One region of the Microbacterium mcarthurae genome, then DNA from elsewhere that is predicted to be linked to it. Evidence: predicted binding sites of a transcription regulator. Region 1 holds the regulator's gene; the other holds the start of a gene.
What was found. The regulator HrcA, encoded in region 1, represses chaperone genes, less so after heat shock. The targets are predictions, from matches to a motif close to TTNGCACTCGNNNNNNNCGAGTGCNAA.
Positions count from the first base shown of each region.

Region 2: groES (co-chaperone GroES) is a predicted target of HrcA. The motif match lies at 2,264-2,290, and genes of this name have one in related genera.

Region 1 covers NZ_JAROCE010000001.1:307,884-312,899, forward strand. The annotation lists gene P5G46_RS01490 (PhoH family protein) at 1-622, opposite strand, end outside; gene P5G46_RS01495 (HIT domain-containing protein) at 672-1,019, opposite strand; gene P5G46_RS01500 (16S rRNA (uracil(1498)-N(3))-methyltransferase) at 1,124-1,858, opposite strand; gene dnaJ (molecular chaperone DnaJ) at 1,861-2,982, opposite strand; gene hrcA (heat-inducible transcriptional repressor HrcA) at 3,034-4,074, opposite strand; gene hemW (radical SAM family heme chaperone HemW) at 4,156-5,016, opposite strand, start outside.
Region 2 covers NZ_JAROCE010000003.1:338,956-343,971, forward strand. The annotation lists gene tsaD (tRNA (adenosine(37)-N6)-threonylcarbamoyltransferase complex transferase subunit TsaD) at 1-610, shown strand, start outside; gene P5G46_RS11685 (hypothetical protein) at 607-1,041, shown strand; gene P5G46_RS11690 (class I SAM-dependent methyltransferase) at 1,048-2,238, opposite strand; gene groES (co-chaperone GroES) at 2,370-2,666, shown strand; gene rarD (EamA family transporter RarD) at 2,783-3,721, shown strand; gene P5G46_RS11705 (ABC transporter substrate-binding protein) at 3,859-5,016, shown strand, end outside.

The DNA of each region.
Region 1 (5,016 bases):
GCATGTAGGCCAGCGGTGCGACCTCGATGGTGCCCGTCGCCATGAGCTTGGGGACGATGTCGGGGTCCATCATCTCGTTGAGAGCGTCGTACAGCGGGCGCAGGTAGGGGTCGATCTTGTCCGTGAGGGTGCCCGGCAGGAATCCAAGGCGCTCCCCCGCTTCGACCGCGGGACGCGTGAGGATGATGCGGCTGACCTCTTTGCGCTGCAGCGCCTGCACAGCCTTGGCCATCGCGAGATAGGTCTTTCCGGTACCGGCGGGGCCGATGCCGAAGACGATCGTGTTCTCCTCGATGGCGTCGACGTACGCCTTCTGCCCGAGCGTCTTGGGACGGATGACTTTCCCGCGCGACGAGAGGATGGCTTCACCGAGCACCTCGGACGGGCGCGGGCCCCCATCGGAGCGGAGGATCCGACTGGAGCTGGACACGTCCGCCGGGTCCAGACCCTGACCGTTGCGCGTCATGGTGAGCAGCTCGTCGACCAGACCTTTCGCCGCGGCGACCGCCGCAGCCGCACCGGAGAGCGTGATCTCATTGCCGCGCACGTGAACGTCGACGTCGGGGTGCTCCTTCTCGACGACGCGCAGGAGGCGGTCTTGGGGCCCCAGGAGCTGGACCATGGCGACGCCGTCGGCGTACAGACGCTCGACGACGGGTTCTTCGGGGGAATCAGCCACCCGTGCTCTTTTCGTTCAGGCCGCCCGCGAGGACGTGGGCGTGTACATGGAAAACGGTCTGGCCGGCGCCGGCGCCGGTGTTGAAGACGAGACGGAAGTCACCGTCGGCGTGCTCGGTCGCGACGGAATTGGCCAACCCCACGATCTCCGTGAGCAGAGCCGGGTCGCCCGCCGCGAGCTCGACGACGTTGCGGTACTCCTGGGTCTTGGGGATCACCAGCAGATGCACCGGCGCCTGCGGCGCGATGTCGCGGATGGCGAACGCGTTCTCGGTCTCGGCGACGATCTCGGCGGGAATCTCGCCCTGGAGGATGCGCGTGAAGATCGTCGGCTCGCTCATGGCATCCAGTCTATCGACGGGGTCCGACGACGGGTCGGGCGCGCCGCGGGCGGTGCTGGCGTGCCGTGGTGGCGGAGGATCGGCTCTCGGCTCCGGCGTTCGGGCTACCAGCGCCCGGTGGCGGCCGAGATCACCGCGATCGCGGCCGCGCCGGCGGTGGACGTGCGCAGGACGGTCTCGCCCAGGCGCACGACACGCGCGCCCGCGTGCCGCAGCGCGTCGAGCTCCTCGGGGGCGATACCGCCCTCGGGGCCGACGACGAGCACGACATCGCGCTCATCGGAGGGGACGGATGCCACCTCCGTCAGCCTCTCGGCGGCCGACGGCTCGAGTACGAGCACGCGAGAGTCACCCGCGCGCGCGACCACCTCGGCCAGGCGCGCGACGCCCTCGACCTCGGGGATCCAGGGGCGGTGCGCTTGCTTCGCCGCCTCGCGCACGATCGTCCGCCAACGGGCCAAGCCTTTCTCGGCCTTGGCATCCCACCGCGACACGCTGCGCGCGGCCTGCCAGGGCACGATCACGTCGACGCCCAGCTCGGTCGCCGCCTGCACGGCGAGCTCGTCGCGATCGCCCTTCGCCAGTGCCTGCACGAGCACGATGCGCGGGGCCGGCGCCGGAACCTCGGCGCGGCCCGTCACGAGCACCGAGACCTCTTTCGGCGCCACCGCGCTCGTGCGTCCCTCGAGCCACACGCCACGCCCGTCACCGAGCGTCACCGCCTCGTCGACGCGAACGCGCCGTACCGCCGCGGCGTGATGCGCCTCGGGGCCGGTGAGCACCACGACATCGCCCGCGACAGCCGCGGTCGCGTTCTCCGTGACGAAGTGCAGAGCCACGGTCAGTGCCGGAAACGGTCGCGGAACTTGGAGAACAGGCCCTGCTGGTGCTCGGAGAGGCGCGGCCTCGGGGCCTTCGTGCGCTTGGCGAACTCCTCGATCAGCGCGCGCTCCTTGTGGTCGAGACGGGTCGGCGTGACCACGTGGACACCGACCTTGAGGTCGCCGCGCTGGCTGCCGCGCAACGGCGTGATCCCGCGTCCCTTGATGGTGAGTACGTCACCGGACTGCACCCCCGGTCGCACCTCCAGGTCGACGCTGCCGTCGAGCGACTCGATGGTGGTGGTCGTGCCGAGGATGGCATCCGGCATCGATACCTCGAGGGTGGCGAGCAGGTCGTCGCCCTCGCGGCTGAACGAATCGTGCGACTCCACCGTGATTTCGAGGTACAGGTCGCCGTTGGGTCCGCCGGCGGGACCGACCTCGCCGGAGCCGGGGAGCTGCAGTCGTAGACCGGTCTCGACACCGGCGGGGATGTCGACCGACACCGTCCGGCGTGCGCGCACCCGTCCCTGACCCTGGCACGTCCCGCAGGGGTAGGGGATGGTCGTGCCGTGCCCCTGGCAGACGCTGCAGGGCTGGCTCGTCACGACGTTGCCGAGGAGGCTGCGAACGGTGCGCTGGACGTGACCCGAGCCGTGGCAGATGTCGCACGTGACCTCGGTCGTCCCGGGCTGCGTGCACGCGCCCTGGCACGTCTCGCATAGCACCGCCGTGTCGACCTCCAGGTCGCGGTGGACGCCGAAGACGACGTCGCCGAGGCTCAGGGTCACCCGCACGAGGGCGTCCTGGCCGCGCTCGCGCCGCGAGCGGGGACGCGGTCCGCGTGCGCCGCCGCCCTGCGCACCGCCGAAGAACGTCTCGAAGATGTCGCTGAACCCGCCGAACCCGGCGGCGCCCCCGCCGCCGAACGGGTTCTGGTCACCGCCCATGTCGTAGCGACGGCGCTGCTCGGGGTCGCTGAGCACGTCGTACGCGTGGGTGACGAGCTTGAATCGCTCGGATGCATCCTCGCCCGGGTTCACATCTGGGTGCAGCTCACGGGCGAGCCGACGGTACGCCTTCTTGATGTCGTCGGCGCTGGCGTCGCGTGCGACGCCGAGGACCTCGTAGTGGTCAGCCACAATCGCCTTCCTGCCCGCTCGCGCGGGGTCGATCTCTGCGTGGGGTGTTCGTCAACGAGCGCTGTCGTCGTCTTCGAGCATCCGGGTCAGGTAATGCGCGACGGCGCGGACCGCCGCGAGGTTGGAGGAATAGTCCATGCGGGTCGGACCGAGCAGACCCACGCGGGCTCCGCCGGCCGTGCCGTCGTACCGGCTCGCGAGGACGGATGCCTCGACCAGACCGAAGGGCTCGTTCTCGCGGCCGATGCTGGCCGAGAGGCCCTGCTCGTCGGCGACCATCTCGCTCATGAGGCGCAGGAGCGTCACTTGCTCCTCGATGGCCTCCAGCAGCGGGTAGATGCTGCCGCGGAAATCGGATTCGCGCTTGGCGAGCGTGGCAGCGCCGGCCATGACCAGACGGTCCTGGCGGAACTCCTCGAGTTCTTCGCCGACGACGCGGAGCACCGCGTCCGCGATCGCATCGAGCACCATGCCCGGCCGCGGGGGTTCGCTCGTCGCGGAGGCGACGGTCTGCGCGCAGTCGGCGACGCTGCGCCCCACCAGGAGGGCTCCGACACGGGCCCGGAGCTGGACGATGTCACTCTCGGTCGGCTCGGCCGGGACGAGCGCGATGCGCTGGGAGACCCGGCCGGTGTCGGTGACGAGGATGACGAGCACGCGCGGGCCACCGAGGGCGACGAGTTCGACGTGCGAGAGGTTCGCGCGGGAGAAGGAGGGGTACTGGACGATCGCGACCTGGCCGGTCAGCTGCGTGAGCGCGCGGACGGTACGGGCGAGGAGGTCGTCGAGGTCGCCGGCTTCGTCGAGGAACGACGTGATCGCGCTGCGCTGCGCGGTCGACAGAGGACGGAGCTCGGCGAGGTGGTCGACGAAAACGCGGTACCCCTTGTCGGTGGGAACGCGTCCGGACGACGTGTGCGGCGCGACAATGAGGTCTTCGTCCTCCAGCTGGGCCATGTCGTTGCGGATGGTCGCCGCCGAGACACCGAAAGCGTGCCGCTCGACGATCGCCTTGCTGCCGACGGGCTCACGCGTGTCGACGTAGTCCTGCACGATCGCGCGGAGCACCTGCAAGCCGCGTTCGGACACCATGGCCGGCTCCCTCCTTCTGGCACTCCGATCACCTGAGTGCCAATTCTAGGGCACGCGCCCGAAACGGAGCCGGAACGGCGCTCAGACCGTGAGTGCCCGCACGACGGCATCGGCGAGCAACCGGCCCCGACGCGTCAGCACGATGCGCCCGCGGACGGCATCCGGTCCTTCGACGAGTCCATCCGCGATAAGAGAGGCCACGGCCTTGCGGCCCTCGCCGAGGAGCTCCGACACCGGCAGGCCTTCGCGAATGCGGCTGCGCAACAGCACGGACTCCAGACGCCGGGCGGTGTCGTCGGGTCGCTCCCGCGCGGCGGCGGGCGACTCCCCCGCCGCCAGCCGCTGCGCGTAGGCGGCCGGGTGCTTCACGTTCCACCACCGGAGTCCGGCGACGTGGCTGTGTGCTCCGGGACCGAATCCCCACCAGTCCGTCCCCCGCCAGTAGGCGAGGTTGTGCCGGGACCGGTGCGCCGTGTCCGTGGCCCAGTTCGACACTTCGTACCAGTCGTACCCCGCGCCGCTCAGCAGGTCGTCGGCCAGCTCGTACATGTCGGCCTGCAGGTCGTCGTCCGGCATCGCCACGCTCCCCGAGCGGATCTGGCGCGCGAGCTTCGTGCCGTCCTCGACGATGAGCGCGTAGGCGGAGACGTGGTCGGGCCGCAGGGCGGTCGCCGTCTCGAGCGAGGCGCGCCAGTCGTCGAGCGACTCCCCCGGGGCGCCGTAGATGAGGTCGAGCGAGACGTCGAGCCCCGCCCGGCGCGCAGCGGCCACCGCGGTGGCCACGTTGCGCGGATCGTGGGTGCGGTCGAGCACGGCGAGCACGTGCGGCTGCGCGGACTGCATGCCGATCGACAGCCGCGTGACGCCGGCCTCCGCCAGAGTCTCGGCGACACGGTCGTCGACGGTGTCGGGGTTCGCCTCCACGGTGACCTCGGCTCCCTC
Region 2 (5,016 bases), on a different contig from region 1:
TGACGCGGCGGGCGAAGCGTTCGACAAGGTCGCGCGCCTCCTGAAGCTGCCGTACCCCGGCGGCCCCGAGATCGATCGCGCCGCCGCGACGGGCGATCCCACCGCGATCCGTTTCCCCCGCGGGCTGTCGCGGGCCTCCGACATGGCATCCCACCGCTACGACTTCTCGTTCTCCGGTCTCAAGACGGCCGTGGCGCGCTGGGTCGAGCAGCACGAGGCCGCGGGAGAGCCGGTCCCCGTGGCCGACGTCGCGGCGTCGTTCCGTGAGGCGGTGGTCGACGTGCTCGTGACGAAGGCGCTGGATGCGTGCGACCGCTTCGGTGTGCCGCGCCTGCTGCTCGGCGGCGGCGTGATCGCCAACAAGCGTCTGCGCGATGTCGCTCTGGAACGCGCGGCGGCCGCGGGTGTCGCGGTGCGCATCCCCCCGCTGCGGCTCTGCACCGACAACGGTGCGATGATCGCCGCACTCGCCGCGGAACTCATCTCTTCGGGGCGCCGCCCGTCCACGCTCGCGTTCGGGGCGGACTCCACCCTGCCGGTGACCGAGATCCAGGTCGCCGAAGATCCGGATGCCTCCCGGCCCGCCGATCCGGTCGGGGCCTCTCGGTGAGCGCGTCACCGCCGCCCAGCCGCCGTGCGCGCAAGCTGGCGACGAACGCCGAGGCACCGGCCGCCGCACCCACGGTGGCGGAACAGCTCGCCGCCGGCGACGCGATGGACGACGAACGGCTGCCCACCGCCCAGTTGGAGCGGGCCGCGTTCGGTGAGCACGTCCTGCCGTGGAGTCCGCCGGCGCCCGTCGTCCCGCCCTCGGTCGCACCGTGGGCTCTGGTTGTGGCGATCATCGCGCTGGTGGTCTCGCTGTTCGTCGGCGTGCTGCTCCCTCTCGGCGTCATCGGGCTGGTCATGTCGATCATCTCGTTGCGACGCGCGCACGACAGTCGCCGTGTCGCCTCGTGGGCCCTCGGCCTTTCCGTCGTCTCGATCGTCTTCAGCGCCGGCTGGCTGTTCTGGGCGCTGCCGCAGCTCTCGACGGTCTGATTCGCGTCATCCCACGCGGTCGGCCAGGAGCGCGACGCGACGACCCTCGACGCGGGTGAGGATGAGCGTTGCGGACGCATCACCGCGCAGCGACAGTCGGGTGCGCAGCGCCGCGGGATCGACGTCCACCCCGCGCTTCTTGATCTCCAGCGTTCCGATGCCCCTTTCGCGGAGCGCTCGGGACAGCTTCTTGGTGTCTGCCGGGAGCTCTTCGCGCACGCGGAACGATGAGACGAAGGGGCTCGTGAGGGGCGCGTCGGAGGTGAGGTACGCGATGCCCGGAGCCAGCATTCCCGCCTCGAGGGAGCGCGCCACCTCGCCGATGAGGCGGGCGCGGATCACGGCGCCGTCCGGCTCGTGCACGAACGCGCCCAGCGCGTGGGGCTCGGCGTCGGGTGCATCGGCGGGTGCGGTCAGCTCCCAGGCGTCGTCGCCGCGCACGACGAGGGCCGCCCGTCGCACACCATCGCGGGCGAGCCTCCCCGACCACAGCACGAGCTCGATCGTCGACCCGTCGGCGCTGATCCACTGCGCCTCGAGTCCGTCCGGGATCGCCTCGCGGTCGAAGGCCGGACCGAGCTTCACTCCGCCCGGCATGCGCTCCAGCAGTGCGAACACCCACTCCAGCGAGGGGGACCACTGATCCGAGGACACGCGTCGCGTTTCGGCGTGGCCGCCGGTGCGTCGCGCGGGGTCGAGCCACACGGCATCCACTCCGCCCAGGTCCGCCTCTTCCGCTCGCCCGTGCGTCACGGTGGCGACATCGCCGAAGGGTGCGAGGTTGTAGGCGGCGATCGCGGCGGTCACCTCGTCGGCGTCGACCGCGTGCACCCGGATGCCGAGACCCGCCAGTCCGAGCGCGTCTCCGCCGACCCCGCACCCCAGGTCTGCCACGGTCGTGATGCCCGCGGCCCGGAAGCGGCCTGCGTGCCGCGCCGCGATCGACAGCCGCGTCGCCTGCTCGAGACCCGCGCGGGTGAACAGCATGCGGTCCGCGAACGGGCCGAATTTCGCCGTGGCCCGGACGCGCAGACGGGCCTGGCCGACGACCGCAGCGACGAGATCCGGGGAGTGGCCCGCGGCCCGCAGGCGGGAGACCGTGCGCGCGGCCTCGTCGGTGGTCGTCAGTGGACCCACCTCGTCGAGCAAGGTCAGGCCCGCGGGCGTGAGCAGTGCGGTCAGCTCGGCGATCTCCACCGGGCCAGCCTAGGTGGCGAAAGTGCTGGCACTCGCGTTGCGTGAGTGCCAGCACTTCTCTACACTCGGATTAGCACTCTCCTGGTGTGGGTGCTAACGAGTCTTCTGTAACGAGAAAGAAGAGGTAGACCGTGTCGGTTTCCATCAAGCCGCTCGAGGACCGCATCGTCATCAAGCAGGTCGAGGCTGAGCAGACCACCGCGAGTGGTCTCGTCATCCCCGACACCGCCAAGGAGAAGCCGCAGGAGGGCGAGGTCGTCGCCGTCGGTCCCGGCCGTATCGACGACAACGGCAACCGTGTCCCCCTCGACGTCAGCGTCGGCGACCGCGTGCTGTACAGCAAGTACGGCGGCACCGAGGTCAAGTTCGGCGCCGACGAGTACCTGGTGCTCTCGGCCCGCGACGTCCTCGCGGTGGTCGTGCGCTGATCGCACAGCGATTTCTCGAGAACCCCGGATGCCTCGGCATCCGGGGTTCTCTTCATCCGCGGCAGCGGCGCGCGCACCGAGGGATCCCTGACTCCGTACCGGCCTAGGCTGAGCAGGTGACCGTTGCTCCACCTTCCTCGTCCGGAGCTCTGCGGGGCGGCCTGTTCGCCTTCGCCGCCTACCTGCTCTGGGGCTTCCTTCCGCTGTACTTTCTGCAGCTCGAGCCGACCGGTCCGTGGGAGGTCGTCGCCTGGCGTATCGCGCTGTCCTTCGTCTTCTGCCTCGTGCTGCTGACGGTGCTGCGTGCGTGGGGGCCCTTCCTCACGATCCTTCGCCAGCCGCGTCTGCTCGGACTGACGGCGCTGGCGGGCGTGCTGATCTACGTCAACTGGCAGACCTACCTCATCGGCACCCTCACCGGCCACGTCATCGAGACGAGCCTGGGGTACTTCATCAACCCGATCGTGACAGTGCTGCTCGGGGTGACCGTGCTGCGCGAGCGACTGCGTCTGGTGCAGTGGGTGGCCATCGGCCTGTCGGTGGTCGCGGTGCTGGTCATCGTGGTGGGCTACGGCAGTTTCCCGTGGATCGCGTTGACCCTGGCGACCTCGTTCGGGTTCTACGGCTTGGTGAAGAAGCAGATCGGTCCGTCGGTGGATGCCGTCAGTGGTCTGACGCTCGAGTCCTTCTGGCTCCTCCCGGTCGCCGCCGTGCAGCTGGTCCTCGTCGCGGCCACCACGGGGCTGACGATGGGGGGCCACGGCATCGCGCACACGGCGCTCCTGGCCGCGGCCGGTGTGATCACCGCGATCCCCCTGCTGCTTTTCGCGGCCGGTGCCCGCCGTGCACCGCTCAGCCTGCTCGGCCTCATTCAGTTCGTTGCGCCCATTCTGCAGTTCATCATCGGCGTCTGGGTGCTGAACGAGCCGATGACGGTGGAGCGCTGGATCGGGTTCGCGTTGGTGTGGCTCGCCTTGGTCGTTCTCAGCGTGGATTCTCTTGTCGCGGCGCGACGTCGCCGCACGTCCATATCGGATGTGAGCGAGCCCGTCTAGGAGCGTTATGGCGCCGTGACCTCGCCGACGCACATCGTTAACGAACGGCAACACGGCGAAAACGTGGGGGCCACTAGGTTTAGGACACCAGGCGGCACTGCTGTGCCGCCGAACGTTCATTCACAGCAAGGAGCACTATGAGCGTCTTCACGCGTACGCGTGCCGGCAAGGCCCTGGGCGGTCTCGCCCTGGTCGGTGCCAGCGCGCTCGTCCTCGCCGGTTGCTCGGGTGGTGGCGGCGACGCCGCCGCGCCCAGCGCATCCTCCGGCGGAGGCGCCGTGTCCGAGGCCGACGGGACCTTCCACGTCGGCACCATCCTGCCCGCCACCGGAAACCTCGCCTTCCTCGGACCGCCCGAGGTCGCGGGTGTGAAGCTCGCGATCCAGGACATCGAGGCCACGGGCGACGCGTTCCCGTTCAGCGTCGAGCTCACCGAGCGCGACTCCGGTGACACGACGACCGACATCGCGACGCAGTCGGCCACCGAGCTCGTCGACGCCGGTGCCGACGTCGTCATCGGCGCGGCCTCCTCGGGTGTGTCGTTCACGTTCGTCGACCAGCTGGTCGACGCGGGCATCGTCCAGATCTCGCCGGCGAACACCTCGCCCGACTTCACGACGTACGCCGACGACGGCTACTACTGGCGCACCGCTCCCTCGGACGTGCTCCAGGGTCGCGTGCTCGGTAACCTCATGGTCGGCGACGGTGCGGCCAACGTGGGCATCATCTACATCAACGACCCGTACGGCATCGGCCTCAAGGACAACGCCACGACGGCCATCGAGGCCGCCGGCGGCGAGGTCTCGGTCGCGGTTCCCTACAACCCGGGCGACACCGTGTTCACGTCGCAGGTCGACGAGCTCCTGGCCGCTCAGCCCGACGCCATCGCGGTGATCGCGTTCGAGGAGACCTCGTCGATCATCCCGCAGCTGGTGAACACCCAGGGCTACCCGGGCTCGAAGGTCTACTTCGTCGACGGCAACCTGTCCAACTCGTACGAGTTCCAGGCGGGCACGCTCGAGGGCGCCAAGGGAACGCTCCCCGGCAACCCGGCTGACACCGAGTTCCAGAGCCGCCTCCTCGAGGTCGACCCGGCGCTCACCGACTTCAGCTACGCGCCGGAGTCGTACGACGCCGTGATCGTCGCGGCGCTCGCCGCGGCGCAGGCCAAGGACGACTCGGGCACGGCGATCCGTGACAACCTGCAGTCGGTGACCGAGGGCGGCGAGAAGTGCACCACCTTCGCCGACTGCCTCGCGCTGATCAACGAGGGCACCGACGTCGACTACGACGGT